2 regions of the Neobacillus canaveralius genome follow, and region 1 is predicted to be linked to the other one. Evidence: riboswitches for the same ligand, from Rfam matches in the RefSeq annotation. Region 1 holds a riboswitch; the other holds the start of a gene.
What was found. Region 1 has a riboswitch for cobalamin ahead of ABC255_RS28645 (anaerobic ribonucleoside triphosphate reductase). Riboswitches for the same ligand answer to the same signal wherever they lie in the genome.

Region 1 (16,530 bases):
ATCAGGATGTGACAGCCATAAAAGTTGGCTACCTTTAAGCCCGTCAACGGACGTTTCACCTTCGCCCTTAGATTTTCTAAACCATAGTCTTGGATTAATGCCCAAAGTAAATGAGTGACTTCAACGGTTCCTTTATACTCCATTCCCGCCCGGTTAAGACCTTCATTCACCTTGGAACGCATCTTTTCATTTTTATCCATTTTCAACTTGGCCGTACGAAGCATTAAGGTACACGTATTACAAACGGTGATAAGTTTATCCACCTTTAGCTCTTCTGCCAAAGCAATATTTCGGGCATTGATGGATGTGGCTAAAAGGTCATCGACATCCTGAATATGACTCGCGCCGCAGCAAGTCCAGCCGTTCAGTTCAATTAATTCGATTCCTAGAGCCGCAGCTACTTTTTTCGTAGAAATCATCAGCTCTTCTGCTGCAGACTCGAGCGTACATCCTGGGAAAAATGCGTATCTCATGATTCACTTACCTCCTGTGCAAACTTATAAAGTTCTCTGACACCCTTAATCCCTTCTACTTCTTTTGGTATATGGAATGGATTTATTTTTCCTTTCCGAATCATCCTTAGGGCAAATGGTACCTTGGTCATCGCAGTTGTGATTAAACCATCTGTTTTGACCGGGAGCATGACTTCATTTAAACGGCCTTTTTTCTTAACGTCATCATGAAATGCAAAGGCATGCTTTGCACCTTGGTTTCGTACCTCCCCCATCTTAATCGTTTCTTGGCGAAGATAAGAAATTTGCTCGGTTAACGGAATTCCCTTTGGACATTTCGTCACACATTGCATGCAATGCAGGCATTTCCATAATTCATTTTCAAAAGCCGGCATAATATGCTCTTGTGGGGCAGCGTCCCTTGAATCGACGGCAAAGCGGTAGGCCCGGTTTAGGATAAATGGATCTAAATACGTACCATCATTGACTGCTAGCTGATTACATTCAGAAGTACAAATTCCGCACAGGATACAATCCGTTGGGGCTGCAATCTGATGAAAGTCTTCTTCACTCTGAATAAATCCATCTTCTTTGCTGCCTTTCTCAGAAGGAATAATCCACGGCTTGACTTTCTCCATTTTCTCCATTTTAGGCTCCCAAGCGACAGCTAAGTCCTTGATAACTTCAAAGTTATTTAATGGATCAAATACTAGCCGATTCGTCTGGAACGTCTCGAGCACCTCATCCAGTGAGGTTTTACAAACTAAAAATGCATTATCATTGATTCTGATTGCGCAGCTTCCACAAATGGCATGCCGGCAAGCGGATGTAAACGCGAGAGTTGGATCAAGCTGTTCCCGAATGGTGGTTAAAACCCATAAAATGGTTTTTCCTTTTTCAAATGGCAGTTCATAATCCTGATACCATTCTCTTTCGCCATCAAATCTCTTAATTGTAAAATATAGGTTAGTATACATTAGTATTTTCGCTCCTCCGGCTGATATTTCGTAATTTTCACCGGGCTATATTCCAAACGGTATTGGTCCCCATCCTGATAAATCATTGTATGTTTAAGGAAGTTAGCATCATCACGAGTCGGGTAATCTGCACGAGAATGAGAACCCCTGCTTTCTTTACGGTTCAGCGCTCCCATGGAAATGGCTTTAGCCAGCTTCAAGATATTTCCGATTTCTACGTAATTAATAAAGGCCATATTATACTGTTCAGAGGAATCTCCAATCATAGCTTCTTTATATTCTTCCAGAAGCTCGGACACTTTTCGATAAGCCTTTTCCATATCACTTTCCGTTCTAAAAATACCTACATTATTCCACATCGTTTCCGCAAGCTCATCGCGAATCTTGAACATATTAATACCCGTTTTTTTCTGACGGATGCTGTTGAACTTCTCCACCCACACTTCTGTATCACGCAGCAACTTTTCCGTAGAAGTAAACGAACGACGCTTCGCACTTTCCTTTGCACCCAATCCAGCGTACTTTCCAAAGAGTACAACGTCGGCCACGGAATTGCCTCCAAGCCGGTTGGCCCCATGAATCGAGACACTGCAGCATTCGCCTGCAGCATGAATGCCTTCAATCGGCGTACTGCAAGTCCTAAAGTCACTGATGTGAATTCCGCCCATCGTATAATGGCAGCTCGGACGAATCGGAACCGGTTCTTTAACCAAATCGACACCTTCAAAATCCAACGCCAGTTCCCTAACCTGTGGCAGGCGCTCCATAATTTTCTTTTCGCCTAAATGGCGAAGGTCCATCAGTACATAGGAGCCCATTCCTTCACCAAAACCGCGACCTTCTTTAATTTCGGTCTCAATCGATCTTGACACTAGGTCACGCGGACCAAGCTCCATTTTTTCCGGAGCATAGCGAGCCATAAAACGCTCGCCATCCTTATTGATTAAATAGCCGCCTTCTCCGCGGCAGGCTTCTGATAAAAGAACACCCGTAGATGCTAGACCGGTTGGGTGGAATTGCACAAATTCCGGGTCCTTCAATGGAATTCCTGCATTAAAGCAGGCTGCGGTTCCGTCACCTGTCATATTTATAGCATTCGTGGTTCGGCTCCAATACACACGGCCAAAGCCGCCGGTGGCAATCACAACAGATTTTGCTTGTATCGCATGGATTTCACCGCTGCGAATATCCATTGCGACAATTCCTTCAAAATTGCCATTTTCCACAGAAAGGGACAACAGGTACCAATCGTTGTGGAACTGGACGCCATTTTTCAAACATTGTTCATAAAGGGCGTGCAGGATAACGTGTCCAGTTTTATCTGCTGAATAGCAAGTCCTTGGGCTGGAAGCACCGCCAAATGGCCTCTGGGCAATCCGGCCATTCTCATCTCTTGAAAAAGGAACACCAAAATAATCGAGTTCAGAAATTACCTTTGGCATATTTGTGGTGAAAAATTCAACCGCATCCTGGTCGGCTAAAAAGTCACTGCCCTTGACCGTATCGCGAAAATGACTTTCAGGAGAATCCTTGGCATCCCGATAGCCCATTGCTGCGTTAATTCCACCTTGTGCCGCTCCCGTGTGGGAACGTGTTGGGAAAATTTTTGAAAGGCAAGCGACGCGTAGGTTTTTGTCCTCACTGGCGGAGAGGGCTGCCATCATACCAGCCCCACCCGCTCCTACAATTACGACATCATAGCTTAGCATGGTTGTTTCTCCTCGATTCATGTTTTAATCTACTATTCTATATTTCTCTACTCCAAATTTGTATAAATCGTTTCCTTCACTGTCCACTGCGACAATGCAAGGGTAATCTGTCACTTCCATGCGGCGGATCGCCTCTGGGCCTAGTTCTTCATAGGCAACAATATCTACTTTTTTAATCGTATCGGCAATCAGGGCTGCCGCACCGCCAATGGCCGCAAAGTAAACGGCTCCGTTTTTTTTCATCGATTCAATCACTTCTTGGCTTCTAGGGCCTTTACCAATCATGCCCTTTAAGCCTTGGTCGAGCATTTGCGGAGAGAAAGCATCCATCCGCCCGCTTGTCGTCGGGCCGCAGGAACCAATTACCTTTCCCGGTTTAGCAGGAGTCGGTCCAGCGTAATAAATGACTTGTCCTTCGACATCGATCGGAAGAGGCTGATTCTCTTTCAAGGCATCAACCATATTTTTATGAGCAGCATCTCTTGCTGAGTAGATGACGCCGGTGATCGATACTTGGTCGCCTGCCCGTAAGTCTTTAATTTGTTCATATGTTAATGGTGTAGTCAATTTTTTAATCGTTGTCATGTTCTGCACCCCTTATAAAATGGCTTCTTTATGACGTGCTGCATGGCAGTTTAATGTTACACAGACAGGCATCATGGCAATATGAGTTGGATATGTTTCAATATGAACAGCAAGAGCCGTTACCTTTCCGCCAAAGCCTTGAGGTCCAATACCGAGCTTGTTAATCCGCTCCAAGAGCTCCGCTTCCATCTCTGCATAAGCTGGATTAGGATTCGGTTCACCTGCTTTTCTTGCCAATGCTTTTTTCGCGAGTAACGTACATTTGTCCATAGTACCGCCGATGCCGACTCCGACAATGACCGGTGGACAAGGGTTTCCCCCAGCTTGTGTGATCGAGTTGACGATAAAGTCTTTCACGCCCTCTACTCCCTCAGCTGGCTTGCACATTTTAACGGCTCCCATATTCTCGCTCCCTGCGCCTTTGGGAAGCACCTCAAGCTTTACTTTGTCCCCTGGGACAATATCCACATGAATGACTGCAGGCGTATTATCTCCTGTGTTTTTGCGGTCAAACACCGGATCTTTTACTACCGACTTACGCAGGTAGCCTTCCTCATATCCCTGACGAACTCCTTCATTGATAGCGGCTTTTAAATCACCATCAACAATCCGTGCATCTTGGCCAACCTCAACGAATACGACGGTTATGCCGGTATCCTGGCACATAGGGGCATGTTCGTCACGCGCTAATTTTACATTTTTTAAAATCTTTTCTAAGCTATATTTACCAAACTGTGATTCTTCTTTTTCCAGACCTGCCGCAATTAGAGCTTCTACATCCTCCGGAAGGTCACAAGCCGCTTGCATACAAAGTTCTTTTACTGTTTTGGTAATTAATTTCGCTGATATTTCTCGCATTGCGTTCTCCTCCTGTTATCTTAGCAACCTTTTTTTCTTCACTTTCATCTATATATTGAAGGTTAATCGATCCGCATTTTGTACAGACCAAGTATGGAATCCATAACTCATAATTATCATCAGCTCTATGGTAAAGTTCGAGCGATTGCCGTGTCTCTAAGCTTTCAAAGCAACAAGTTGATCTAATGTTCTTCTCCCCCTCCAACACTGCTTTACCAAAGACCTAATACTTTCCACCACAGTCCGCCGACGCCTAACCAGACGACAATATGAATGATGGAAATAATGAATCCAAGCGACCACCATTTATTTTGGGACACATATCCGCTTCCGAAAAATACCGGTGCCGGCCCGCAGCTATAATGAGTGATACAGCCAAATAAGTTGCTAAATACACCTAACACTAAAGCCGATACAACCGGCGGTGCTCCAGCTGCAACTAATACCGCAAGGAAAGCAGAGTACATCGCACTGACGTGGGCGGTGTTGCTGGCAAAGAAATAATGAGAGTAAAAATAGACAACAGACAGAATAATTAATGTCCACATCCACGGCATACCGTCTACGGCACCTTGCATGGTTTCACTAAACCATGGAATTAATCCTAATTCGTTTAGGAAACTTGCCATCATAACAAGGACAGAGAACCAAATTAACGTATCCCAAGCTCCTTCTTCTTTTTTAATATCCGACCAAGAAAGGACTTGTGTGACGAGCAGTGCTCCTAAACCAATAAAGGCCGTTGTAGTTGCACTGATGTTTAAGTTGGCTCCAAAAATCCAAAGCGCTAAGATCAAGAGGAATACCCCGATCATGTAGTACTCTTCTTTTTTCAATGGACCCATTTCTTTTAATTTCTTTTCTGCCATTTGCGGTGCTTGTGGTGTTTCTTTAATTTCTGGCGGATATAGCTTATAAATCACATAAGGGATTAAGATTAAGCTAAGTAGACCAGGGACGATGGCTGCTGTTGCCCAGCCCATCCAGCTGATGTGCTTTCCTGTAATATCTCCGGCAATTTGGGCTGCCAAAGGGTTAGCCGCCATCGCGGTTAGGAACATAGCTGAAGTAATCATGTCACCTTGGAAAGCAACCTTAGTTAGAAATGCTCCCACTTTTCTTTCCGTTCCGTCTCCTACCTTTGAACCGTAGGCCACGGATAGAGAGCGGATGATTGGGAGAAGGATGCCGCCCGCACGAGCGGTGTTCGATGGCATAGCCGGTGATAAAATTAAGTCGCTGGCAATCAGTGAATACGATAATCCAAGCGTTCTTTTCCCGAACTTTTTAACAAACATATAAGCAACCCTTGTACCCAATCCTGTTTTAATAAATCCTCGTGAAATGAAAAAGGCGATGACAATTAACCAAATCGTTGTATTTTGAAACCCGCTAAGTGACTGCTCGATCGTAAGTGTCTTTGTTAGGACGGTCGCCATTAAGGCTAAAATCGAAACACTTCCCATTGGCAGCGGCTTGATTATTAAGCCGACAATCGTCGCCACGAATATCGCCAGTAAGTGCCATGCTTGGTCTGACAAGCCATGCGGCGGATGAATGAACCAAATAATCGCTCCAATTCCCACGGTTATTAATAATGGAACTAGTTTTACCTCTGCAGGAAGCTTTTCTTTTACTTGAATTTTTTTCTGTTGCTGCTGTAATTTCGAAATAGGAATAGCCATCATTTCAACTCCTTTTTGGTTTAAAATGCTTTGTTCACAAATTGTTCAATATTGTGAATTCCTTCACAAACATCTTTAATAAAATAACTGCTAATCCAAGATTAGAAGTTTCCTATAAAGCGGCTGAACTGTACGGATATAAAATTTTTAACCATCCCCCGTCGCCTATATTATTCTTAAATCTGTAATTCAAGAATAATAGATTTGGCAGACTGTTTATAGTTTATGGAAGTTGTTAAAAACTTATGTAACTAAAGTTCTTAACGTTATCTCATATAAGTAAAAAAGCAGTACCTCCATTCGAAAGGGAGATACTGCTTTGGAATTTTTATCATTTAATACACACCTTTTCATTGCACTTTAAACATTTTTCACTAAGCGGCCGGGCAGCCATTATTTTTCCGGCATCAGTTGTCATCCTGTGCATATACACTGGACGACCAACTGCGCCATATTCAATTTCCGTTTCCAGAACTTGAATGTCCGCTAGAAAATGGACATATTTTCTCATTGAAACTCTTGATATGCCAGTTTTACTGGCAAGCTCCTCTGTTGAGCAAGTGCCCCTGCCCATTTTGATGACCTGTTTCCACACTTTACAAAGTGTGTCTTTTGTCAACCCTTTTGGTAGCTCATAAGCCTCTGAAACCAATTGTTCTTTATGAAGTAATAATTGGTCTAAATCCGTTTGATTAAGCTGATCCTGATCATCCATCACTCTTTGTTCTTTTTGATAGGTAATGAGTGCAGACTGGAATCTCTCAAACTCAAACGGTTTAATTAGATAGTCTACTGCACCAAATCGGAGCCCTTTCTTGATGCTTTCCTTGTCGCAAGAAGCAGTAATAACGATGACGTCCATTTCGCTTCCTAAGCCGCGGATTTTCGACATTAAATTCCAGCCATTTTCTCCCGGCATATGAATATCCAGCAGAAGCAATTCAACTTCTTTCTTTTCCAGGATAAATAGGGCAGCTTCTATAGTTCCAGCCATTCCAACAAGCTCAAATCCCTCGATTTGTTCTAAATAACGGCGATTGATTTCGGCTACCATCGGATCATCTTCTACTATAACCGTTTTAATCATAACTCCTGCTCCTTTCCCTCCAATGAAATCGTTATATGAATTGTCGTTCCCAGTTGGTGTTCGGATGAAATCGTCATTTTTCCATTTAACTTCTTAATCGTTTCAAAGACCAAATAAAGTCCTATTCCTCGGTTATCTCCCTTTGTGGAAAAGCCTTTTTCAAGTACCTGCTCTTGAACTTCCCTATTCATTCCCATTCCTGTGTCAGAAACTATGATTGATAGTTGATTGTTTTCAACCGGACGCACCTCTACCTCCACCTTTTTCTCTTTGCAGCCCTGTAAGGAATCTATTGCATTATCAATTAGGTTTCCTAGGATGGTGACTAAATCTTGTATAACATCATTATTATTTGATTTTGGAATATAGCTATTTTCTGTGACCTTAAGCTGTGCTCCATTTTCCCTCGCATAACTGGCTTTACCAATGATAAATCCTGCAATAACAGGGTCTTTGATTCGTTTCGATAAATAGCCAACCTCGGTTTGAAAGGAGTGAGAGATTTGTTTTACGTAATCAGTCAGCTTATCATAAATTTTCATTGTGACCAATCCTTGGATGACATGGAGCTTATTCATGAATTCATGCGTTTGTGCCCTTAGTGCCTCCGCATATTCTCTTGCTCCTGTAAGCTGTTCAGCCAATTGTTTGATTTCTGTTTTGTCACGAAAAGTGGCTACAGCCCCAGTGATTTGCTGATTTACGTAAATGGGCACAATATTGGCAACAATGACAATACCCCGAAACGAGTATTCTTTATCAAGTAATTTTTCTCCGCCGCTTATCAATGAGGACAACTGAAACTGAGGCATCACCTGTCCTATTTCCATTCCAATTGGATCGTTATAAATTCCCATTAACTTTATTAATCTGGAAGCCTCCTTATTGAGGAGTGTGATTCTTGAGGATTGATCAACTGCGATAATCCCCTCACGTGCATACTCCAAGATTGCACTCCTTTGCTCGAGTTGATGGGCTATTTCTACTGGTTCCATTCCAAATAATATTTTCTTCACCTTATTTGCTAAAACAATCGCACTAATTAAACCAATGAAAATTCCTAATATCATGCTGAAAAAGATCACTCTTGTACTCTTTGCGACTTGCCGCTCCACATCGTCTATTAAAATACCTACCAAAATAGCTCCTATTTGCTTGCCGTTTTGATTGTATACTGGAGTAAAATATCGTAACGATTTTCCTAATGTTCCCTTGGCAATTGATATATGTTCATGACCTTTAAAAACTTCCCCTGCATCACCGCCTGCATATTTCTTGCCAATTTTACTTAGCAGGGGATGGGACTTTCTAATTCCATTCATGTCTAGGACAACAAGGAAAGAAACACTTGCTGCCTTCTGCATTTTCTCCGCATATTGTTGGATGGCTGGATCACTTATTTTCCCGCTTAGTCCATTGACAAAAACCGGAGAAAGTGCAGCTGTTTTAGATACCACCTTTGCTTTTTCTTCTATATTTGCGATGATGGTTTGCTCAAAATTTCTCTGTATAAAATAATTCGTTACTAATAAACATAGAATACTTACCCCACATACTAGAAACGTGATTTTATAACGCAGGGGGAGGTTTAATTTTAACTTCATAAGAAATGGCTCCCTTTAATTTATATGACTTTCCTTTATTGTAATGGTGTTAAAGGAGTATAGGTGTTTCAATATTGTGAAGGCGAAAACTACTTAATCATCCAACAATAAAAATGTGCAAAAAGAAAAGGCCTCCCAACAGTTTTACAAACTGATGGAAGACCTTCTCCAATTATTATTTTGCTTTTGTCATTTAATTCCTAGCTAAATTCAATACAGTGCGATAATTGCTATCATCGTACCCTAACAATATTATTATTTTTTCTAGCCAGGGTAAAGGAAACTGTGAAATTGGAGCAAGTGAAAAGAGTAAAGGATGGAAAAGGATTTCAACCTCTATAAGTAGCTTGTAATTAGTTAATGAAATTCCAGTATCAAGTCTCCTTGTTTATTTTCAAGACTTTTTGGAACGTTAATAATCCGTTGATTTGAACTTCCTTTATAACATAAAGATAGGTCTCGCTTCGTTAAATTAAATCTCCCATCAACTAATACATCAATATGTTCAAGCAGTGCAGCATGATCATGATTTTTCAATAATTCCTCATACAAATAGCCTGTATAACACCAAATATTCTTTCCTTCTTGTTTCAATTTATTTGCCAAGGGAGCAATTTCCTTTGCTTGCAGAAAAGGTTCGCCGCCGCTGAAGGTTACGTCAGAAAGTTCATTTTGCAGGATTTCTACAAAAACCTCTGTTTCTGTCCATTCGTTTCCATTACTATAGTTCCATGAATCTGGATTCTGACAGCCATTGCAGTGATGAGGACAACCAGCAAAAAAAATCACCGTTCTCAATCCTACCCCATCAACAATGGAGTCATGAAGGATGTTTAATATTCTCATCTAAGCTCCTTGTTAGACTGTTTAGGATGTTTGACACTCGCTACCTGATGTTTCAATCGATCACGTTCCTCATTCTGCTTGCTTAAATTCCATCTATCCAATGAACCTACTAAGTATCCAGTAATTCTTCTAATCCGTTCAATCTTTGTTTCATCATCATTTTCACATTTCGGACATTCATTATCAATGATTCCTTGAAAACCGCATTTAGTGCATCGATCTACAGGATGATTAATACTTCCGTATCCAATCCCATATTTTTGCATAGCTCGAACTAATGTATCGAGTGCATCAATATTACGGGATGCATTGCCATCCACTTCAATATATGTGATGTGCCCAGCATTCGTTAAATTATGGAAAGGAGCTTCGATTTTGATTTTATCAATAGCACGAATCGAATAATAAACTGGCACGTGGAAGCTATTTGTAAAATACTCCCGATCTGTTACACCTTGTATTACTCCGTGTTTAGCTCTCGCTGCCCTTAGCGCTTTTCCGGCATAAGATTCCGCAGGAGTAGCTAATAAAGAATAGTTTAAGCCATAATCTATTATAGCTTGGTCCATTTTCGACCGTAAGTATTGGATGATATCATATCCTAACTTGAAGGATGCTTCACTTTCACCATGATGTTTACCGGTTAATTGCACAAGTGCTTCTGATAAGCCAACAAAGCCAACAGAAAGCGTCCCTTGTTTAAGGATTTCAGTTAATTTTTCTTGGGGATCTAATTCTTCCCCATTCCACCAAACCCCTTGCCCATATAGAAACTTAAAATGTGAGGGTGTCCTCGAAGCTTGGTAGAGATAGCGTTCATATAGTTGTTTAATACAAAGATCTGTATACTTTTCTAGTTTTACTTTGAAATCGTCTAATGAGTCAGATTCAATTGCAAGTAGTGGAAGGTTGATTGTTGTAAAAGAAAGATTTCCTCTTCCCACTGACGTTTCCTTTCCATTTACATTCCCAATCACACGTGTCCGACATCCCATCGTCGCAATCTCTGATCCTGGTGTTCCATCATAGTATTGTAGGTTAAAAGGCGCATCAACAAATACGTAGTTTGGAAATAATCTTATCGCTGTTGTTTCTAATGATAAGCGATACAAATCATAATTTGGATCTACTTCGTTAAAGTTTACGCCTGCTTTTATTTTAAAAACGATGATAGGGAAAATAGGTGTTTCACCATTTCCTAATCCTTTTTGTGTAGCTAGGAGAAGATTTCGTGTAACCATTCTTCCTTCCTTCGATGTGTCCGTTCCAAGATTAATTGAAATAAAAGGTGTTTGGCCACCGCCGCGTGAATGCATGGAGTTACTGTTATGTACAAATGCCTCACATGCTTGAAATACATCTTTATCGGTTAAATCCCAAGCTTTATTTACCAAATATTCTTCCCTAACACCTACAGCCAACTCTTTAACTAACTCTAGCTTTCTTTTAAATGTCATCCGAACATAGGGAGCAAGATCGTAATCGAAACATGGAATGGATTGTCCACCATGCTGCATATTTTGATTAGCCTGGATAATAATACTTGTTAATGCCATTGCACTCCCAATGGATTTTGGCTGCCTCATATGTCCATGCCCTGTATCAAATCCATTCTTTAATAGTTTAGATAATTGAATCTGGCAACAGGTTGTTGTTCCACTGGCATAAAAATCCAGATCGTGAATATGAATATAACCATTTAAATAGGCCTGCTTTATATCCTCTGATAAAAGATTTTCTACGGTATATTGTTTTGCTGATGCAGAGGCAAACAGCCCCATCATACCCATGGGGGACAATCCATCTACATTCGCATTTTCTTGAACTAGATCTTGATTACTGCTGTTAACGATTTCATCAAATTGTTCTAACAACTTGTCCATTTTTTCCACTACCGTTTCTGATTATTGTTTAATCTAAATAAGTGTAAATCTATCGAACAACTCTACTTTATTTTTTACCCGTTTCGTATAAATCACGACCGAACCACAGTTTTAATCCGTTTTCCTTCCCTTTGCGCAAAAAAATCCACCCAGGGAACCTGAGCGGATAGATGAAACGATAACATCACAAAGAATCATGGAGAATTACATTCTTCTTTTGGCCACCATTTCATCTTCTCAAGTCCCCGAAGAAGTTGAAACAATCAAAATAAGACAGGTCTCCTGACTCATGCGTCCTCCTACTTTAAACCCTTCCCATATAAGCACCTAAAACTAAGCTATCTTATACAGTGGTCATTTATTTCGTCAGCATTTACAGTTGCGGGGGCAGTTCCGGCTTCCCACCGGATTCCCTATTAAGCGATTATCGCATCTTATTCTCAGACAAATACTATATATAGTTTTTTATATAAACACAGACATCAATATGTAGTAATTACTATATATAATAGTAAATGATACTTTTTTATTTTACAAGTATAATATTTTTATTCATTTTATCTCTAATCACTTTTTCGTATCCTTTTGATACGCAAATTTTAAAAACACAAAAAACCACTCCTAATTTTTTTATTGGAAGTGGTTTTTGCTATTGCCTTATATTTCGTTTATGGTAGTTTCCAAGCTACATTATAGTCATCATATCCACCATAGTACTGCCAAATTTCTGCCTTTTCGTTTGTTCCAGGGAAATTAAGCCAATCTGAATTGCTTGTTGTCAAATTTGTAGGAATGTCACTCGGATAATAAGCGACCCAATAAGCCCCTGGAGTGCTTGGTGAAAAGTCCCCCATTGTGCGTTCCCAGCTCCCTGGAGATGAATAGGTACCAGGTTTAACACCTTGTCCATATTGATTTAGATAATCCACAAATGCGTTATAAATCATTTGATTATTTGCATAGTCATAGTCTTTCATACCGGTTAGAGCCGGTTCTACATCAACAAAGATAACAGGTCTAACTTTTGAACCATATACACTTTTCATAGTTTCATAGGCTTGTAATGCTAATTTGGCCTGATGTACACCCCAATCGCTTGCCGACATTTCTGATGGCGCAGTTTGCATACCGGATAAAAACCAGTAACCGTAAACATAGGTAGCATCCTGTGCTCTAGCGCTACTGAAATAAATTGCACCGCCTGTACTTGCATCAAATTGCACATTGTTCCCAAAGCCTAACTTCCCTATATAAAAATCCTGTCCTTCAGGATTCGCTAATGTAGCGGAATCTGATCCGAAAAAATATTCCTCTGTAGCATCCGTTTCGTTCAATTCTGCCACTGAAGGATTAGAAAGGTCATTTGGGTTTTCGGAAGTTTCATTATATTCTGCTACTGGTGTTTCGGAAAAGATGGCAGAGTTTTCTGAGGCATTCTCTTTAGCTGTTTCACTGGCATGTATACTTGCCTGTGATTTTCCGATACTACCTTTTTCCTTATGTTGACTCTCAGCTTTTACTTCTTTATCCTGAGCAGGAACTTCAGGTTGCACGGGAGACTCAAGTTGTACAGAATCCGTATCTTGTGCAGGAACTGCAGGGTTTCCTTTTACATTAGCATGTACATTTACGGAACTGTTTGCTTGCGCAGCTTGAACAGGCTCCACTTTGGCTTTATCAATTTCAGCCGCCGCAGTAAAAGGGCCTCCTGCCATAAGTCCAAATGACAATACTCCAGTTAATACAAAAGATTTAATAAGTTTATATGGTTTAGAATAATGTTTCATTTCCAATTTTGCTCCTTTATTTATCGTTACCTGTGGCTAAGTTAACAGTAAACGTTAAGTAAAAAGGAGCTGCTATTGGTGGTGGTGAAGGTGGAGCATTCACCCATTGATTATTCAACCATGTATGCTGAGAGAGATAAGATTGGACAAGCTGGATTTCATAATATGGATTCCATACAAACCATTTATCTAGAAAACTTATAGTATTTAATCCCTGACTGCCCCGGTCATTTGATGGTCCCCCGTTAGTGCCCGTCCGCTGAGTTAGGGTCGGCACCTCACTGACCTTTGGAATCTTTTCCTCAGCTGATGGGATACCACTCTTTTCTAGTGACTCCTGCAAAAGGGGTTCAGAACGACTTTCCTTTTTGACTACTGATAAAACTGTGTCCTTCCCTTGAGGTTCAAAACTTGCAGGGGAGACTTGTTTTTTTACTTCAGTTTCAGAATTATGTAAAGAATCTAAATCAGAATTTCCAGACCCATTTTTAGGAGTCGGCGTATTCTTTTCTAATCCATTATTATGTTCCTGAACAGCTGACACTTTTTCAGGATCGCGAGCCTCATTAACGGCCTTTTCAGTCTTATTTAAAGCAGACTGCACATGACCTTTTGCCTGATCATGCAAATTTTGTGATGCTGCAGCTGACTTTTGGGAAGCTGGATTGTTAGGAGGGACTTTAGATTGCTGCTGCTTAATCCCACCTTGATTTTTCATAGAGGGATTAGATGCCATCACAGCTTCTTTTTTGGCGGGAACGTCTGGTTTCACAGCTGATGGTCCCACCATAGCTTCTTCCTTGGCCGGCACATCTGGTTTCACAGCTGCGGGTCCCACTATAGCTTCTTCCTTGGCCGGAACGTCTGATTTTACTGCTGCGTTATCAATTCCCACTGAAGGACTAACTTGTCCAGGAGCTTTTTGAGAATTCTGCAGTCCAATAAGTTCGTTCTCTTCAGCAAAGACATTGCCCGGTAAAAACATGGCGGCTCCAACAATTAGACCTGATATAAATAAATGCCGTATGTTCATTATTTCACCCCCTTCCAAAAAGGCAGGGCATCATAACCCACATAGACATTATTCTACATTACTATTATTTTTTTTGTCGATTTTTCGTTTCTTTAACAAAGAAAGAGTTCTTTTAACCTAAGCTGATTCTATAATGGATGAATCAAATCTACTTAAACAAATGGGCTTTACTCACATACAACTGAGGAAATCGAAACTATTAGGTCAAGGTAATCTCTAAGAAATATATGACTGCCAATACGAACGAAAAGGCCACCCATCAGTTTAGTAAACTGATGAAAGACCTTTTCATTTGAACGGTTTTCCATTGTCCAAAATATCCTTATCCGAGGACACGAGCACAAACAAAACCGAAATATTGAATTAAACGTTGATGCAATAAGGTTTTTAACCCCTTATTACATCATGCCGCCCGTAAGGTGAGAGTGTGTAATATCTTTAACATTGTGTACGAAAAGTGCGGTATTTCAAGGTTATGCTAATTTCTGTCTGTAACATCTTTAACGATATTTAACCGTTTTTTATTGGATTGCGTTAGCAAAATGTTAACATTCAACTCAAAAACCCTTATATATCAAGGGATTGCTCAAATAACCATTGATTACATGTCCTTAACAGGCTGAGAGCCAGCCAAGCTTGACGTGAATGCTCTAATAAAGCATTGTGATCCAGCTTTATCTAAATATAAAATGACTCTGCATATCATAACCAATCATATCACTGAATTGCAAGATCAATCCACTGCCACTTGTAAAGCCTATTTTCAAGCATTTCATGAACATCCAAATAAATTTTGGGATCATAAATTGACTTTAGGAGGGGAATATCATTTTCTTTACTAAATGAGAATGAAGTGTGGAAAATTACAGGAATTACTATGACAGCTAAATGAGGATCAGGGAATCTAAATCTCTTCGCTGAGTAATTATCCATTATATTGATAAGATTTTTACAAAAAAAGCCTTACGAAAACAAAAATTGTTTTCGTAAGGCTTTTTCATCAATATTAATTACACCAACATGGACCTACAAGTTGTAATGAAGACCAAGGTTAACAAAAATGATACATCTAAATATATTGAACATCATAAAAATCGTTTTTTACATCCAATTCCGATGCAGCTTTTTCATCTAAAAATACTGTACAGTTAGGGTGCAGCTGTAAAAGTGAAGCAGGACATTGTGTTGTAACTGGACCTTCTAAGGCTTGTTTCATAATCTTAGATTTTTCTTTCCCTAAGGCCATAAATAGAATCGATTTTGAGCGAAGTATGCTTGCTACTCCCATGGTAATAGCATGTGTTGGTACTTCATCGAAGGAAGAAAAAGCCGGGGAGTTCACCCTCCTGGTTTCTTCCGTTAACTTAACAATATGCGTATGTGGTGAAAGTGCAGCACTTGGTTCATTAAAACCAATATGCCCATTTAACCCGATGCCTAAAATTTGTACGTCAAATTTGCCGGCTTGAGCAAGGATATGATTATATCTTATACACTCCTGTTCTGGAGAAGCTATATTACCATGGGGAATATTGATATGCTCTTCTTTTAAGTTCAAATGGTCAATCAAATGCTTCCTCATAAACGAATAAAAGGAAGAAGGATGGCTTTTCGGTAATCCTAGATATTCATCGAGATTGTATGTTCTTACATTTGTAAAATCAACTTCTCCTGATTGAAAAAGAGAAACAAGGGATTGATAGATTCCAATAGGAGTGTTCCCCGTTGCCAGGCCTATTTTCGCATTATTCTTTTCCTTTATACATTTTGAAAGTAAACCTGCACAATAATCATTAAGTGTTTTAATAGATTGAGATATGATTAATTCCATTACTTTTCATATCCTTAAATTTTTTTATTTTCTCACAAAGTTCACGGGAACGATTTACAATTTCAGAGTAATCACCTTTTTTAGAACTCTTTATTAATGAACTACCTAAGCCAACTGCAACAGCGCCAGCTTCAAGCCACTGTTCAACATTATCAACTGTTACTCCTCCAGTAGGCATCAGTTGAGCTTGGGG
Region 2 (16,530 bases), on a different contig from region 1:
TTCATACTTTTCTGTAAAAAACTTCTCATCACACTCGTCATAAAAGTCCTCCAAACCAAGGGTATTACCGTTTTGATCCTTCCACCCCATAATTTGTTTTACTTGATGTGGACAAAAGGTATGCCATTCTCCAATACTTCTACCGCTTTCATCTACCTCTTCTAATTTCTTCATAAACAAGTCTGGTATTGAAACACCTGTAAAAAGATCATGAGCCTTTCGTCTTTCGTCACCGTTATTTGTTTTTAAGTCTAAAAACCCATTCATAATATCTTTATGAAAAACATCTAAATAAACGGCGATTGCTCCCTGCCTTTGGCCCAATTGATCGACACTCACAGCCGTATCATTAATAAGACGAATCCATGGCACCACCCCAGAGGAATTACCTTTAAATCTCTTAATATCTGAACCTAAGGCGCGTACCTTGCCTAGATAGACACCTAGACCGCCGCCATCCTTGCTTAATCTAGCAATGTCCCAATTATTTAAATAGATTCCATCTAAAGAATCGTCTACTGTATCTATAAAACAGGAAGATAGCTGTCCAAAGCTTTTTCCGGCATTTGATAGAGTTGGTGTAGCAACGGTCATATATAAGTTACTAAGTGCCCAGTATGCCTCTTTTACCAGGTTTATCCGGTTTCCCTCTTGTTCTTTTCTCATCAATGTCATGGCGATGATCATAAAGCGCTCTTGAGGTAACTCGTACAGTTTCCCGTCATAATCTTTTGCCAAATAACGATCTGCTAGTAAAAACAACCCTATATAATTAAACAAATGGTCCCGTTCTGACGTTATTTCTGCACCTAATAGTTCAATCTCTTCTTTTGAATAGTCCTGTAAAAGATCCCCAGAATAGATTCCTATTTTGGTTAATTCAGCAATTAGAGTGTAAAAATCTCCGTATTTTTCTTCAGGCTTGTATCCCCTGCTGCTTGACGCATTTTGATAAAGTTCCTGTAAATAAAGATTTGCTGCCAGAAAGGTCCAGTTTGGGTCGGTCATTGAAATTTGATTTAAGGCATAAAAAAGGGATTGTTCATATATTGATGAATCTTCAAGACTAGCAACCTTTTCAGCTAATTCTGTTGTGTCCAGTTTATATTTTTCGGAAGCTCTTTTTATTGCTGCCAAAACAGATTCCTTTTCTGAAAAAATACTTTTTACTTCCATACAAAGTTCCTCATTTCTTTTCGTAATGACTTCGTGAGTGAAACGACAAAAAAACCCATCATTGAAGATGGGTTTGATAACGTGGAATAATCTATAATACAGGCTCATTCACTGTAATAGTAGGATACCCTCGTTATATCTTCCCAGCTCCCGAAGAAGATAATACGTAATAGAAATGGCAGGTCTCCTGACTTGTGCTTCTCCCTACTCTAATCCCTTCCCGTCCAAAGACAGTGGATATGATTATTTCGTCAGCACTTACAGTTGCGGGTACAGTTCTGGTTTCTCACCAGATTCCCTATTAAGTCCATACAGACACCATTCATATTGGTCATTATCTATATTTAGTGTTTAATTTCAAAATCAATACTAAATATTGTATAGCTCCAAATATAATATACTATTCTCACTTTGACAATAACAAAATTAATTCTCAGAAAATTATGTACGAATGATTTTTTATGTGATATATTAAGTGGCAATTACATATCGTGTAAGATTTGGTGCCAAGCTTATGCTTGGCTTAAAAGGGAAGAACGGTGCAAGTCCGTCGCTGTCCCGCAACTGTAATTCGGAGTGAATCACAATTACCACTGTCTATGATGGGAAGGTGTGAGGAGCATTGATGATAAGCCAGGAGACCTGCCAATGTCTAGTACACACCAGATACCTACGTGGAAATAGGTGGTGACATTCATTTGTACGACAAACGAGTTAAGAGCAGTATTGTTTTTTTTAACATACCTTTAACTTGATTGTATAGCCATTTCCTATATACGGAGATGGCTTTTTTGTATTTGGAAATATGTAAAGAAAAAGGAGGAATCGTAAATGAATTTAGCTAGTACAGCCATTGGCTACCCATACATTGGCGGAAATCGAGAATGGAAACGATGTGTTGAATCGTTTTGGAAGGATGATAAATCGGAGGAACAGTTTATCTTTGAAATGAAAACCATTCGCTTAAATCATTTGAAACATCAGCAATCATTAGGATTAGACATAATCACGGTTGGAGACTTTACTTTTTATGATCGTATGCTGGACCTTGCGACCATGTTCGGTTTAATTCCAGCCCGTTATAAGTGGACAGGCGAAAAGGTAAATCTTAAGACTTATTACGCAATGGCACGTGGAGCAAATGATGTAGTGGCTTCTGAGATGACTAAATGGTTTAATACAAATTACCACTACATTGTGCCTGAATATGAAGACCAACCACTAAAATTAACTCAAAACTACATTTTAGATTATTTTTTAGAAGCGAAGTTCGAACTAGGTCTAATTACAAAGCCAACTATTATTGGTCCCTACACTTTTGTTCAATTATCTAAAGGCTACGATTCGATATCAAAAGCAGCTTTTATTTTAAGACTCTTGCCTCTTTATGCTCAAGTACTCCAACAACTTGTAGATGCAGGAGCACAGTGGATTCAAGTGGAAGAACCAGCATTAGTTCTTTCACTTCCACCGGAAGATATTAAACTGGTTCAACAAATATATAAACAATTAGCTGAAGAAGTACCTGCAGCAAAACTGATGTTACAAACCTATTTTGAAGGTCTTTCAGCGTATGCAGAGCTCATCCAATTGCCCGTCGCAGGTGTCGGTCTTGATTTTGTTCATGGTGCAGATGAGAATATGGCTTCACTCCGTAAATACGGTTTCCCACAAGATAAGGTATTAGGGATTGGAATCATAAATGGGCGTGATATTTGGCGTGCAAGTTTAGCTGAAAAAGCAATGATGACCAAAGCTATTTTATCCTTAAGCGGCGTAAATGAAGCCTGGGTTCAATCCTCTTGCAGTTTACAGCATGTACCTGTTACAACAAAATCTGAAAAGACTCTAGATCTGACATTACTAAATGCCTTATCCTTTGCGGATGAAAAAATCATCGAGTTAACTCATATAACATCCTTTGTTTCAGATGAGAAATGGTCAGGAAGTAAAAATGTGTCACAAAGTATAGTGGCAATTCAAGCCTTAGAGCAGCACGAGGTGAGGAAAAATCCACGTGTCAAAGAGCTTTTATTACAAGTTAGACAAGAGCATTTTACACGTCCAATGCGATTTCAAGAACGTCAATCTTTACAGCAAGAGGCGTTACAATTACCGGATTTTCCAACAACCACGATTGGAAGCTTCCCACAATCAAAACAAGTAAAAAGAACTCGTACCGCATGGCGTAAAAAAGAAATTACCGACTCACAATATGCTGAGTTTTTGAAAAGTGAAACGGCCCGCTGGATTCAAATTCAGGAAGAAATTGGCCTTGATGTGTTCGTGCATGGTGAATTTGAGCGAACCGATATGGTGGAGTACTTTGGTGAAAAGTTGAAAGGATTTGCTTTTACAGAAAAAGCCTGGGTGGTATCATATGGGTCACGTTGTGTGAAACCGCCTATTATTTATGGTGACGTCGAGTGGATATCGCCAATGACAGTAAAGGAAGTTGTAGAAGCACAGCAATTAACATCAAAATATGTTAAAGGAATGTTAACAGGCCCTGTCACCATCTTAAATTGGTCTTTTGTCCGTGATGATCTTTCTCGTGAACAGGTAGCCAACCAAATTGCTTTAGCGTTAAAGGAAGAAATTCAAGCATTAGAAAGTGCTGGCATTGCCATTATTCAGGTGGACGAACCCGCTTTACGTGAAGGCTTGCCACTTAGGAAAGAGGATTGGAACGAATATTTGTCATGGGCCGTAAATGCATTTAAACTCGCCACTTCTAGTGTCAGAAATGAAACACAAATTCATACGCATATGTGCTATTGCGAGTTTAATAACTTTATAGAGCCGATTCGGGCCCTTGACGCAGATGTAATATCGATTGAAATGTCTAGAAGTCATGGGGAGTTGCTTCAATCACTAAAGCAAAATCCATATGAACTTGGTATCGGTTTAGGTGTGTATGATATACACAGCCCACGTGTTCCAAGTGTAGAAGAAATCGACACCATCTTAAAAGACAGCTTAGAGCTTATTTCAAAAGAACAGTTTTGGGTCAATCCGGATTGTGGGTTAAAGACTCGTCATGAAGACGAAACTATTGCTTCGTTAAAAAACATGGTCACAGCTGCACGAAAGCTTCGTCAACAGCAAGAACAAACCGTGTAATAAATTCCCATAAAAGAAGATGTAAGTTGAAAAATACTTACATCTTCCCTTTTATATGGCTATTCGAATAGTTTCCCTTTACTGATAATAAGTTTCCTTTACTCCAAAAAGTCTGCTAACAACTCCTCATATATTTCATTGTATTTCTTAGCTGATTGAAACCAACTATGATCTTGAGTCATCGCATTTTCGATTAAGCGATTCCAGGAATCATTTTGATGATAAAAATCTAATGCTCTTTTAACGGTATGCAGCATATCATGGGCGTTCAGATTCTTGAATGAAAAACCATTACCCATACCTGTTGACTCATCATACGATTGAACGGTATCATTTAATCCACCAGTTTCTCTAACAATGGGGATGGTTCCATACTGCAACGCAATGAGCTGCCCTAATCCACATGGCTCAAACTGCGAAGGCATTAAAAACAAATCGGCGCCTGCATAAATTTTGTGGGCTAACGCCTCATTAAAGCCAATGTAAACCTTCACTTTATCTGGGTATTGTCGGATCATTTGATTAAAGAAGTTTTCATAATAAGTATCTCCAGAACCGAGAACGATGAATTGAACATTATCCTCCATCATTTCGTGAAATACATGGAGTACTAAGTCTAATCCTTTTTGCGCTGTTAAGCGTGTTACCATTGCTATTATCGGTGTGTCTTCTACCTCTGGCAGTCCGAAATATTGTTGTAAATCTTTCTTGTTTTCTGATTTTCCCTCGATGGTATCAAGATCATAAGAAACAGCGATGTCAGGGTCTACTCTTGGATTGTAAACAGTATCATCGATTCCATTTACAATTCCTATGAGCTTATCGCTGTGCTTTCGTAATAGTCCATCTAGCCTCTCACCATAATAGGGAAATTGAATTTCCTCTTTATAGGTTGGACTGACAGTTGTTACTCTATCAGATGAAATAATACCACCTTTCATAAAGTTAACATTCCCATAAAATTCGAGCTGTTCCATGTTAAAATATTGAGGATCTAATCGTAACAGTTCACTAATTTTCTCAAATGGGAAGATACCCTGGAATTGCAAATTGTGAATGGTAAATACTGTTTTTATTTTTGAATAGATTGGATGATGACGATACTGGAACTTTAATAAAAAATTCACCATGGCTGTATGCCAGTCATGAGAATGAATCACATCTGGAATAAAACCCAGATGTGGTATACACTCAAGAACAGCCTTAGAGAAAAACGAGAATCGTTCTCCATCATCATCGTGTCCGTACAATGTATTCCTATGAAAATAATATTCGTTATCGATGAAATGATAGGTAATCCCATCCTGCTCCGTGGTAAAAATTCCGCAGTATTGACTTTGCGGACCTAATGGAACTTCAATTGATTTATTAAATTGAAAGGATTGTCTAAACTTTTCAGCAATTATACTGTAATTGGGTAAAATAACATGCACTTCTGTACCCAACTTTTTTAACTCTTTAGGAAGTGCGCCCGCTACGTCCGCTAGACCACCCGTTTTCACAAACGGTACACACTCAGATACCGCAAATAAAACTTTCATTCCTCAGCTCCCCTTTTGTACTGTCCCTTTTTCTACCACATAAGGTGTCTCTCTCGTTCCCGTTAATTTAACACCATTTTCAATTTTAACATCTTTATCAATAATGACTCCATCGAGAACACAATTATCTTCAATTTGCGTTTTTTGCATAATAATGGAGTTACGAATAACAGCGTCTTTTCCGATTTTAACCGCACGCGAAATAATGCAATTCTCCACTTCTCCTTGAATCATGCAGCCATTGGCAATTAAAGAGTTTGAAACTTTGGTACCGACTTTATATCGTGTTGGAGGTTCATCCTTTACCTTTGTGAAGATTGGCTCATCCTTAGTAAATACCTGATCATATGCCTCTGACTCAAGCATATCCATGCTGTGTTTGTAGTAGCTTTCGAGCGAGTCTATTGTTGCAATATATTCCTCACATTCAAACCTTTCAACCTTATATTTATCAAGTCGCTCATTTACGACATCTAAAATACTGTAATAGCCTTGATCTTTGTATTGCTCAAATAAAGAGAGCAATAAATCTTTTTCTAATATATACGTTTGCAAAGATTCTCCATTATGAACGACCTCTGTAATATTCGCTTCTTTTTCAATATGATGGTCCAAAACATAACTGAAATTGATAGTCCCAATAATATTACAATTTGTTATCACAACGTATTTTTGCCTGCTCCGTAAGAAAAAGGTGATATTCTTTGCTAAATGTGCAAAGGATCCAAATTCATCGTTTTTAGATTTGCCATCAGGTGTAAACACGAATAGTCCATCACGTTTTCTATCCAAGTCCCATTGCTTTCCACATCCTAAATGATCCATTAGTGACCTCACCCCATGACCGGTGAAAATTGCCACACTCGTGATCCCTGAATTCACCATATTCGATAACATAAAATCGATCAAACGATATCGTCCTGCAAAAGGAAGTGCTGCTATAGAACGATGTGCTGTTAAAATTTGGAACGAGTCTAACTCATGGGTAGCATTTATTATTCCTAGCATTGATTGCGGCATAGTATCTTAATCCTTTCCTGTCAGTATTTGTACTAGTCTTCCTTAGCAACCAGAATGATATCGTCCTTGTTCTTTTCGGAACGAATAATAGCATTATCCTCAACTACCATCCCTTCAGCGATAATCGCCTTCTCAATTACAACATTTTTCCCGATCTGAGCATTGGGCATGATAACGGAGTCCTGAATCACACTTCCTTCTTCCACCGTTACACCTTGGAATAGAACAGAATTCCTAATAATTCCCTTTACTATACATCCTTCATTAATAAGGGCCTCTTCTACTTGAGCCGTGGGTGAGATATATTGAGGGGGCTGATTGGGATTTACAGTTTCTGTCATAAAGATCTAGTTCTGTATCCTCTTTTAATAAATCCATATTCGCTTCCCATAAACTTTTAACAGTACCAACGTCCTTCCAATAACCTTTGAATGGATACGCGACCACCTTTTTATTTTCTTCAAGCAATAAAGGTATAATATCCTTCCCAAAATCATTCGAGGATTCTGGATTATTATCGTCTATCTCTAAAAACGTTTTTAAAACGGACCAATTAAAGATGTAAATTCCCATAGATGCCAAATTACTTTTTGGAGATTTTGGTTTTTCCTCAAATTCAATAATATCTAAGTTCATGTTTGTATTCATAATTCCAAAACGGCTGGCTTCATCCCAAGGTACCTCAATAACAGAGATGCTGACATCTGCATCTTTTTCAATATGATAATCCCAGCATTTCAGAATAATCCATTTTATAAATGTGGTCACCAGAAAGGATCAATACGTATTCTGGATTGTATTGCTTTATGTAATTTATATTTTCGTAAATAGCGCTGGCAGTTCCTTTATACCACTTAACGCCAGAGGTTTCCGCATACGGCGGTAATACCGTGACCCCGCCATTACTTCTATCTAAATCCCAAGCCGCACCAATCCCGATATAGGAATTTAAAACGAGAGGCTGATACTGTGTTAATACTCCTACTGTTTCAATTCCTGAGTTTGTGCAGTTACTTAATGGAAAATCAATAATTCGATATTTGCCGCCAAATGAAACAGCGGGCTTTGCAATATATCTAGTAAGTGCTCCAAGACGGCTACCTTGTCCTCCTGCTAGGAGCATTGCTACGCACTTTTTTTGTACCATTACTATTCGTCCCCTTTCTGGTTTTTACAGGTCGTAATATTGAAATTCCAAATGGCGGGATTGTCATTTCGAGGTGACAAGGCTGGTTGTGAAACGGCTTTTCAATCATTTTGATTTTCTTACTATTCACCTGTCCAGAACCACCAAACGAAACTGCATCACTATTAAAAATTTCATTGAAATACGCGTGAGAACGTACCCCTACTTTGTAGTTTTCATAAACGACCTCTGTAAAATTACACACGATAATAAGAGTGTCTTCTTTTTTTCCTTTTCTTATATATGAGAAAATACTTTGATCTTTATTATTTGGATCAATCCATTCAAAGCCTTCATTGGTATGATCAAGCTCCCACAATGCTTTCGATTGTTTATATAGATTCATTAATTCTTTAAAATACTCATGCAGGAGGCGATGCATTTCAAAGTCGTGTAATTCCCAATCTAAATCCTCTAAATCCTTCCATTCATCAAATTGACCAAACTCACCGCCCATAAACAACAATTTTTTTCCAGGGTGTGTCATAAGATATCCGAATAATAAACGAAGCTGTGCAAATTTCCTCCAATAATCACCTGGCATTTTATTTAATAGTGATTTTTTCCCATGGACAACCTCATCATGTGATAGAGGTAAGACAAAGTTTTCTGTAAAAGTATACATTAAGGAGAAGGTTACTTTATCATGCAGATACTTTCTGCTCGAAGGATCAGCTTCCATATATTTTAAAATGTCGTTCATCCAGCCCATATTCCATTTATAGTTAAAACCTAATCCGCCTTCAGACGTAGGTCTTGTCACAAGTGGCCAATCCGTCGAATCTTCCGCAATCATGAGCAGAGTTGGTTCAGCTTCAAACACAACCTCATTCAGCTTTCGTAAGAAGGAAACGGCATATTCATTCTTTTGGGATTCTCCGCCGGCTTGCCAGTACAGCATATTTGCCCGCATCAACCCGAAATCCATCTACGTGATAGTATTTGATCCAAAATAAGGCGTTAGATATTAAATAGCTTTGCACTTCCCCTTTACCCAAATCAAAATTCGCAGTTCCCCATATCGGATTTTCTTTTACGTATACATCTTCATATTCATAAGTAGTCTGTCCATCAAACATATACAAACCATGGGCATCCTTGCAAAAATGGCCCGGAACCCAATCAAGAATAACACCTATACCACTTTGGTGACATTGGTCTATAAAATACATTAAATCGTGGGGGCTTCCATATCGACTTGTGGCAGAATAGTATCCGGTTCCTTGATATCCCCAAGAACGATCATAAGGATGTTCAACAAGAGGCAAAAGTTCAATGTGAGTAAAATGGTGCTCAAGCACATAAGGTATAAGCTCATCCGCTAGCTCTCTGTATGTATAAAACTCTTCTTCATCTTTTTTCTTCCAAGATCCTAAATGAACTTCATAAATTGCAAGCGGTTCTTCATATACACGCTTCTTCTTTTTATTTTGAAACCATTTTTGATCATTCCAATTGTATCCTTCGATATCATAGATAATGGACGCTGTGTTTGGCCTAACTTCTGAATAAAACGCGTACGGATCTGATTTTAGGATGGTATCTCCGGCAGCTGTTCTAATTTGGTACTTGTATATATCATTCTCTATCAGCCCCGGAATAAAAAGTGACCATATTCCTTGTTGATTGAGTTTCATCATTCCATGATTACTGCCATCCCATTTATTGAAATCCCCAACAACATGTATGCTGGCAGCACGGGGAGCCCAAACAGTAAAGCGAGTACCCTTTTCCCCTTCCTTGATTTCAGAATGAGCACCAAAAACTTTATAGCTCTCAAACAAACTTCCTTCATGAAAAAGATATACTTCATACTCTGTTGGATGTGTTACCACAACAAGCCTCACCTCATTAAACTGCTTTTACAAAATGAATATTATGGTTATTTATATTCTCCTTAGTTTTTCTTAAATCTAATGAATAATTCATAGAATAACTTTGGAAATCTCATAAAAAACAAAGAAAACGACCCCGAAAAAATAGGAGTCGCCTTCGTTAATTATTAATTGTTTTTAAATAGCTATTTACCACTTTTCGATACCGCCATATATCTTTACCTTCAACCGGAAGCTCATTGATGTCCCAAAAGGTTTGATATTTTCTATGTGCTGTTAATGTGCCATCGGGATATTGCATAAATGTAAGGGTCCCGTTATTTTCTTCATCCGCTAATGCTATGTAGTGCTTCGATCCATCCCAGCTGGCTAACTCACCAAACTTTTCACAAAACTGCTCAACATCTGCTTTACTTCGAATAATCATAGTATTCACTCCTTGCTTTAATAGTTTGATTAGCTGATATTCTGTGATAGTTTATCCTTTATCATTAATTTGATAGTATTATAACATACATCACTCTTTAAAATTTCGGTTATGTAAGATATTAGAACTACAAATTAAGTAATTCACAACAAAAAAAGAGAGAAATTTTTACAATTCTCTCCTTTTGAATATGGATGTAACTAAAGAATGGAACCAGAAACACTTTTTTCAGGTAAAGATGGACTTAATGAAGAAACTAATCGATTACTCGCTTCTGAATCTAATTCATAACGATTATTTCCTAATTTCTTTATTTGATTATCTAAAATAAATACTCCTTTTAAAATATGGGTCGCACCCAGGGCTGTAAGAACAGGTTTAAGGGCATAATCCAGCATTAATAAGTGACCAAAAGTTCCACCAATAGCAATGGGTAAAATGGTTTTACCTTCAAGGCCATTTTGCGGAAGAAGATCCAGGTAAGTTTTTAAAACTCCTGAGTAGGATGCTTTATAAACCGGAGTTAGAATCACGACCAGATTTGAGTGCTCAACTTTCTTATTTTGCTTTATTATTTCTTCACTATCAAACTTCGCTTGAATTAAATCTTCTGATGGTAGATTGCGGACATTAATGATTTCAGGTGTTATTCCAACCCCATTTAAATGATTTATTACACCATGTAAAACCCCATTTAATCTCGTGTGTTCTGAAGGACTGCCAGAAATAATTGTCACTTTACTCATTATTCGTACTTCCTTTCTCCTTGGATTTTTATTATTAATGATCCGTTCATTCACTTTTGTTTGATTTATGTCCAGTTAATTTGATTGATCCAATATCACTGTGGGGATGACTAAGGGATTTAAATTTTCTATATTCATTTTCCAGGTCCGTTAGTGATAGCTCAAAAAGGTGTTTATCTTCTTTCTTATATACATTATAGGCAATCAGTTTTTTTATTAATTTTTTTCGCTTATTTTCAACAGCATTCCGAAGAATTTCTCCCATCCGAATCACTCCTATTTATAGTTTTAATAAATACAACGTTTTCGTATGGATAATAATTTTTAGATTCGTAAACTAGTAACAGGTTTATTTAATAATTCTCTTGAACTTTCATAAATCAAATCGAAAGCATTTTACTAATACCTGTTGATTTTGAAATTCCTTGGTTTGATCTCGTTTAAAACCAAACCATTCGTAAAGCCGGATCGCTTTATGCATTTTATCACCTGAATGCAAATACAAGCTGGTTGCACCAAGCTCCTTTGCGTAGTCAACACTTGCTTTTAATAACTCTTGTGCTACACCTCGACCTCTTGCCTCTGGATGAACACCTAACAATCGAATAATGGGAGAGAATATTTCAAGTTCTGGCCGTGAATATGCCTTTTCGGAGGATTGAAAAAGCTGCAAACTGCCAAGGATATCCTGATTGCTTTTTGCCACTAATATCTTATCGACATCTGGATTATCAACGGAGGATTGAATATTTTCTAAATACATTTTCCATATTTCAGGATCTTTATAGGAATGTTCATACTGTTGATAACTTTTTACTAATAAATTCCTTACCGGTTCCTTTTCATCTTCTCTTATTTCATCAATGATAATTTGGTTTGTCACCAAAACAATCACCTTCCTCTCTATGATTGATTGTTAATTCACCTGTTCTTTCAGCGGTGTAAAAAATGATTCACCGGAAATTCGTTGTAAGAAACGACGGGTGCGTTCCTCCTTAGCTGCATGAAAAATTTCCAATGGTGTTCCTTCCTCCACGATTACTCCTTCATCCATGAACAACACCCGATTCGATACTTCTCTTGCAAAACTCATTTCATGTGTGACAACCACCATCGTTATACCTTCTTGTGCAATCGATTTAATAACAGAAAGAACATCTCCAACTAATTCAGGATCAAGAGCGGATGTAGGTTCATCAAAAAGAATCACCTCTGGATTTAACGCTAATGCTCTAGCAATCCCAACTCTTTGTTGCTGCCCGCCTGAAAGCTGAGAAGGATAGTGATGAAGTTTATCACTTAAACCCACTTTCTCTAGCACTCTTTCACTTTGTTGTCTTGCGTCCTTTTTCTTTATCTTCTTTGCCACAAATAACCCTTCCATCACATTTTCCACCACTGTTTTATGGGCAAATAAATTATAATGCTGAAAAACCATCGCCGATTGTTTTCTAATCGCGAGCATTTCTTTTTTGGTGGCTTTTTCTGAATCAACGATTATATTTCCTATTTGAACCATTCCTGCATTTGGTTTTTCTAAGAAATTGAGGCATCTTAACAGCGTTGTTTTGCCCGAGCCGCTTGGACCAAGGATGGTAACGACCTCCCCTTTCTCAATTTTCAAGTTAATTCCTTTTAACACCGGCAACTTATTAAATGATTTTTTGATACCTTGTAAATAAATCATGACACGCCTCCTCGATTATAAGCAGTCACCTTTTTTTCAAGTAAAAAAGATATCCCTTCTACTAGAATCGTAATGCCCCAATAGATAATACCCGCGGCAATAAAGGCTTCTAGAAATTTCAAGTTAACCGAAGCCACAATATTAGCAGCCCCTGTTACTTCTTTCTGAGATACAAGAAAAGCTATTGATGAAGTGTGCAGGAAGCCAACAAAGATATTCGTGAAATTCGGAATAGACTGAGCTAAAGCCTGTGGTAATATAATGCGGATTATCGCCTGAAACTTTGTCATCCCAACCGAATATGCAGCCTCCATTTGCCCATTTGAAACGCTGATAATACCAGATCGGATATTTTCAGATAAATACGAACCTGCAGCCAATGTTAAGGCTATTAATACAAATAAAATAATCGGGATTTTATTTGTTTGTATACCTAAATCAAACCTGATTGAAAGTTGATCAAGTAATAATGGGAAGCCAAAATAAATGACCATAATATGCATGATAATGGGTGTGCCTCTGAAAAAGGACACATAGCCATTTGCGATTCGATAGAGATATTTAACTTTATAAATTCGTACAAGAGCTACACCAATGCCGATTAAAAATCCTGTCAGAAAGGGAACAATCGTTAGGATCAGTGTAATAGGAAGCGCCTTAATAATTTCTTTAAATGCTACCCAAATAAATGGAATATCAATTGTCATGTAATCAATCCTCCTTCCTAAGCAACCGCAGTTGCATCAGCCTTCTGATAGCGATTGAAATATTTTTCTAGTTTGCTAAATATTTTCTCAAACATTACGACTATCATATAGTAAATAATAGAAAGAGAGATATATACCTCAAGTGCATGTGCAGTTGCAGCTATAAGGGTATCTCCTCTCCCCATCATATCCATCACTCCAATGGTAAAAGCAAGAGAAGTATCTTTTAATGAACCGATCACTGAATTTGCCATGTTCGGAAATGCAATTCTCACCGCCTGTGGAAGAACGATTCGAAAAAAGTTCTGTCTGCTTGTCATTCCCACAGAATAGGCTGCTTCAGTTTGACCGTAATCCACTGCTCGAATCGCAGCTCGGAATATTTCTGAAAATCCAGCACCATTACTAATGGCGTAGGTAATAATCACAAAATAAATGGCGTCCATTCTCGTAATATCAATACTAAACAACAGCATGAGAACCGCTGGCACACCATAAAATACTAGGAATAATTGTATCAATATCGGAGTTCCTCTAATAAATGAAACATATATAATAACAAGTTGATTCAAAAGTGGTATTTTAAACAGCCTCGGTATCGCTGCTGCAATACCGAGGACGAGACCTAAAATAATAGATGCGGCTAAAATTTCAAGAGTTACTCCTAGGTAATGAATAAGTGTCGGAATAAACTTAAAGATTAACATAATATCAAATGCTTTCCCCATTTTGGTTCATACCTCCAAGCGCTTCTCCCAGATACTAAAAATTAACCGTATAGTCAGCACCTAACCATTTTTTACTAAGCTCACTTACTACTCCTTCTTTTTTCAATTCAACCAGTGCTTCATCAATTCTTTTTTGTAAAGGTGTTTCATCTTTTCTAAGAAGGAAATATACCTTTGAATTAAGCAGCGGCTCACCTACTACTTTTTGTTGTGCATCTACGGCATCGTTACTAAAATCGACAGAAAATGGTGTAGTGATCGTTGCGTCTGCTCTACCTGTTTTTATTTGATTTATCGTAGAATCAGGTCCATTCCCCGCATAAACGATTTCAATTCCTGCATTATTATCTTTGTTGTATTTTTCTAGAAAAACAGCTGAATTACTAGTTGCACTGACAATAGCCTTTTTCCCTTTTAAATCTTTAATAGATTGAATGTCGTTATTATCTTTATGAATGGTTACATGTAGTGGAAAGATATTATATGGTTCCTCATTAAACAGGAATTTCTCTTGGCGTTCCTCATTTACTTCCATTTGGTGTGCCACAAAATCAATCTTATTTGTTTCTAAACTTAATAAAAGATTAGAAAATTCCATCGTTTTGAATTCAAATTCGTACTCTGGCAGCTTTTCATCAATTTTTCGAACTAATTCAACATCATATCCAGTTAACTTTCCATCCTCATCAATGAAGCAAACATTAGGAAATTGTGTCCCAGTTCCAACTATTATTTTTTGGACTTTTGCGCCCTCATTAGTAGTACCTGAACTTCCTTCTTTAGTTGATTTCGTCTCTTGAGAGGAGCATGCACCAAGGACTAAAGCAAGCAGTCCTAGTATTATTATCAAGAATTTTTTCTTCATTTTCATTTTCCATCCATCCCTTTTAACTTATATATTTATTAACCTATTAAATATATGTTTTTAGTCGGAATTAACTCGAAATTTTACTATTATTAAATTTTTCTAGGACTTTTTCAAGATGGTCAATTCCTAACTTTGTTATCCCTTCATACAACTCACCCTTACCAATTTCAACCACAGGTACATGTCTGACTCCATACTTAACTTCCAAAATATCTCTGCGCTCATCATGATGGGTAACATCGATCGTTTCGTATTTATACCCTTTTTCTGTTAAATATTGTTTTACCTCACCACAATAGTGACAACCTTCTTTGGCCCAAACTACAACTGATAATTCTTTTCCCATCCTTATTTCCTCCACATCTTTTTCATTTTATTTTGGCTGTGTTAAATTAGTCTGTTGATTTGCGCTCCAGGCGCTACGCTTTCCGCGGGCTCGCCCGTGAGCCTCCTCGGTCGTCCCGACACCTGCGGGGTCTCACTCAGCTCGTGCATCCCGCAGGAGTCGAGCGCCTTACGCTCCAATCAACGAGTTCTTAAAACAACAGTATTCTTTAACACAGCCTTTATTTTAAGAAAAAGGCTCTCCATTTAAAGATTTATCATCTTAAATAGAGAGCCTCTAGTTATCTAGTCGGCAATAATACTGATCGTTTTTACTGAGTTTTTGTTTTATCAATGTGTTGACACCTTTTTTGCATTACGGTTTTCTGGATAAGGAATTCCTAGGTTACCACGTAATGTTTCAGCTTCGTATTCTGTTCTAAATAGTCCTCGTTTTTGTAGAATCGGCACTACAAAGTCAACAAAATCATCCAATCCATTTGGGACCGCTGAACCAATAATAAATCCATCAGCGCCATTACCTTCAAACCATTCCTGAATAAGATCAGCTACTTTTTCAGGAGTTCCAATAAATGTCGGTTTTGGTGTTGTCTCTTGTAATGCAACTTGTCGAAGTGTTAAATTATGTGCCTTTGCTTGCTGTTTAATTCGATTAGTATGACTTTGGAAGCTATTCTTACCTAAATCTCCTAATTCAGGGAACGGAGCATCGAGAGGATATTGCGAGAAATCATGATGCTCAAAATATCGACCTAGATAATCTAGAGCTTTATCGATTGATACTAGATTTGTAATTTCTTGATATTTTCTTTCAGCTTCTTCATCCGTTGCACCAATAATTGGTGCGATCCCTGGAAGGATTGCGAGTTCATCTGGATTACGTCCCAAAGCTTTTGCTCTGTTTTTAACATCCTGATAAAACTCTCGTGCGGCTGATAATGTTGGATGACCTGTGAATATAGCATCCGCCTCTCTTGCGGCAAGGTCTTTTCCTGCCTCCGAGGAACCAGCTTGGAATATTAATGGTCTGCCTTGCTTGGATCTGCCGATGTTTAGTGGTCCCTGTACGGAGAAAAATTCTCCTCTGTGATTTAATTGGTGTAATTTATCTGAATCAAAAAATACCCCGGTTTCTTTATTT

Region 2: another riboswitch for cobalamin. It lies ahead of ABC255_RS19580 (ribonucleoside-diphosphate reductase subunit alpha); the one in region 1 lies ahead of ABC255_RS28645 (anaerobic ribonucleoside triphosphate reductase).

Annotation. Positions count from the first base shown of each region.
Region 1 is NZ_JBDFLL010000002.1:80,489-97,018, forward strand. It holds gene ABC255_RS28600 (CoB--CoM heterodisulfide reductase iron-sulfur subunit B family protein) at 1-473, opposite strand, end outside; gene ABC255_RS28605 (succinate dehydrogenase/fumarate reductase iron-sulfur subunit) at 470-1,429, opposite strand; gene ABC255_RS28610 (FAD-binding protein) at 1,429-3,138, opposite strand; gene ABC255_RS28615 (Fe-S-containing hydro-lyase) at 3,163-3,723, opposite strand; gene ABC255_RS28620 (fumarate hydratase) at 3,736-4,581, opposite strand; gene ABC255_RS28625 (anion permease) at 4,794-6,266, opposite strand; gene ABC255_RS28630 (response regulator) at 6,598-7,353, opposite strand; gene dcuS (DcuS/MalK family sensor histidine kinase) at 7,350-8,957, opposite strand; gene nrdG (anaerobic ribonucleoside-triphosphate reductase activating protein) at 9,315-9,803, opposite strand; gene ABC255_RS28645 (anaerobic ribonucleoside triphosphate reductase) at 9,800-11,686, opposite strand; cobalamin riboswitch at 11,942-12,138, opposite strand; gene ABC255_RS28650 (hypothetical protein) at 12,355-13,473, opposite strand; gene ABC255_RS28655 (hypothetical protein) at 13,490-14,506, opposite strand; gene ABC255_RS28660 (hypothetical protein) at 15,224-15,439, opposite strand; gene nagB (glucosamine-6-phosphate deaminase) at 15,576-16,337, opposite strand; gene ABC255_RS28670 (bifunctional 2-keto-4-hydroxyglutarate aldolase/2-keto-3-deoxy-6-phosphogluconate aldolase) at 16,309-16,530, opposite strand, start outside.
Region 2 is NZ_JBDFLL010000001.1:3,921,219-3,937,748, forward strand. It holds gene ABC255_RS19580 (ribonucleoside-diphosphate reductase subunit alpha) at 1-1,203, opposite strand, end outside; cobalamin riboswitch at 1,337-1,514, opposite strand; cobalamin riboswitch at 1,661-1,840, shown strand; gene metE (5-methyltetrahydropteroyltriglutamate--homocysteine S-methyltransferase) at 2,008-4,299, shown strand; gene glgA (glycogen synthase GlgA) at 4,398-5,840, opposite strand; gene ABC255_RS19595 (GlgC family sugar phosphate nucleotidyltransferase) at 5,844-6,860, opposite strand; partial or broken gene ABC255_RS19600 (glucose-1-phosphate adenylyltransferase) at 6,893-8,007, opposite strand; partial or broken gene glgB (1,4-alpha-glucan branching enzyme) at 7,958-9,881, opposite strand; gene ABC255_RS19610 (hypothetical protein) at 10,042-10,308, opposite strand; gene ssuE (NADPH-dependent FMN reductase) at 10,509-11,054, opposite strand; gene ABC255_RS19620 (Fur-regulated basic protein FbpA) at 11,101-11,319, opposite strand; gene ABC255_RS19625 (GNAT family N-acetyltransferase) at 11,428-11,937, opposite strand; gene ABC255_RS19630 (amino acid ABC transporter ATP-binding protein) at 11,971-12,741, opposite strand; gene ABC255_RS19635 (amino acid ABC transporter permease) at 12,738-13,448, opposite strand; gene ABC255_RS19640 (amino acid ABC transporter permease) at 13,466-14,176, opposite strand; gene ABC255_RS19645 (transporter substrate-binding domain-containing protein) at 14,211-15,041, opposite strand; gene ABC255_RS19650 (glutaredoxin family protein) at 15,112-15,390, opposite strand; gene ABC255_RS19655 (LLM class flavin-dependent oxidoreductase) at 15,720-16,530, opposite strand, start outside.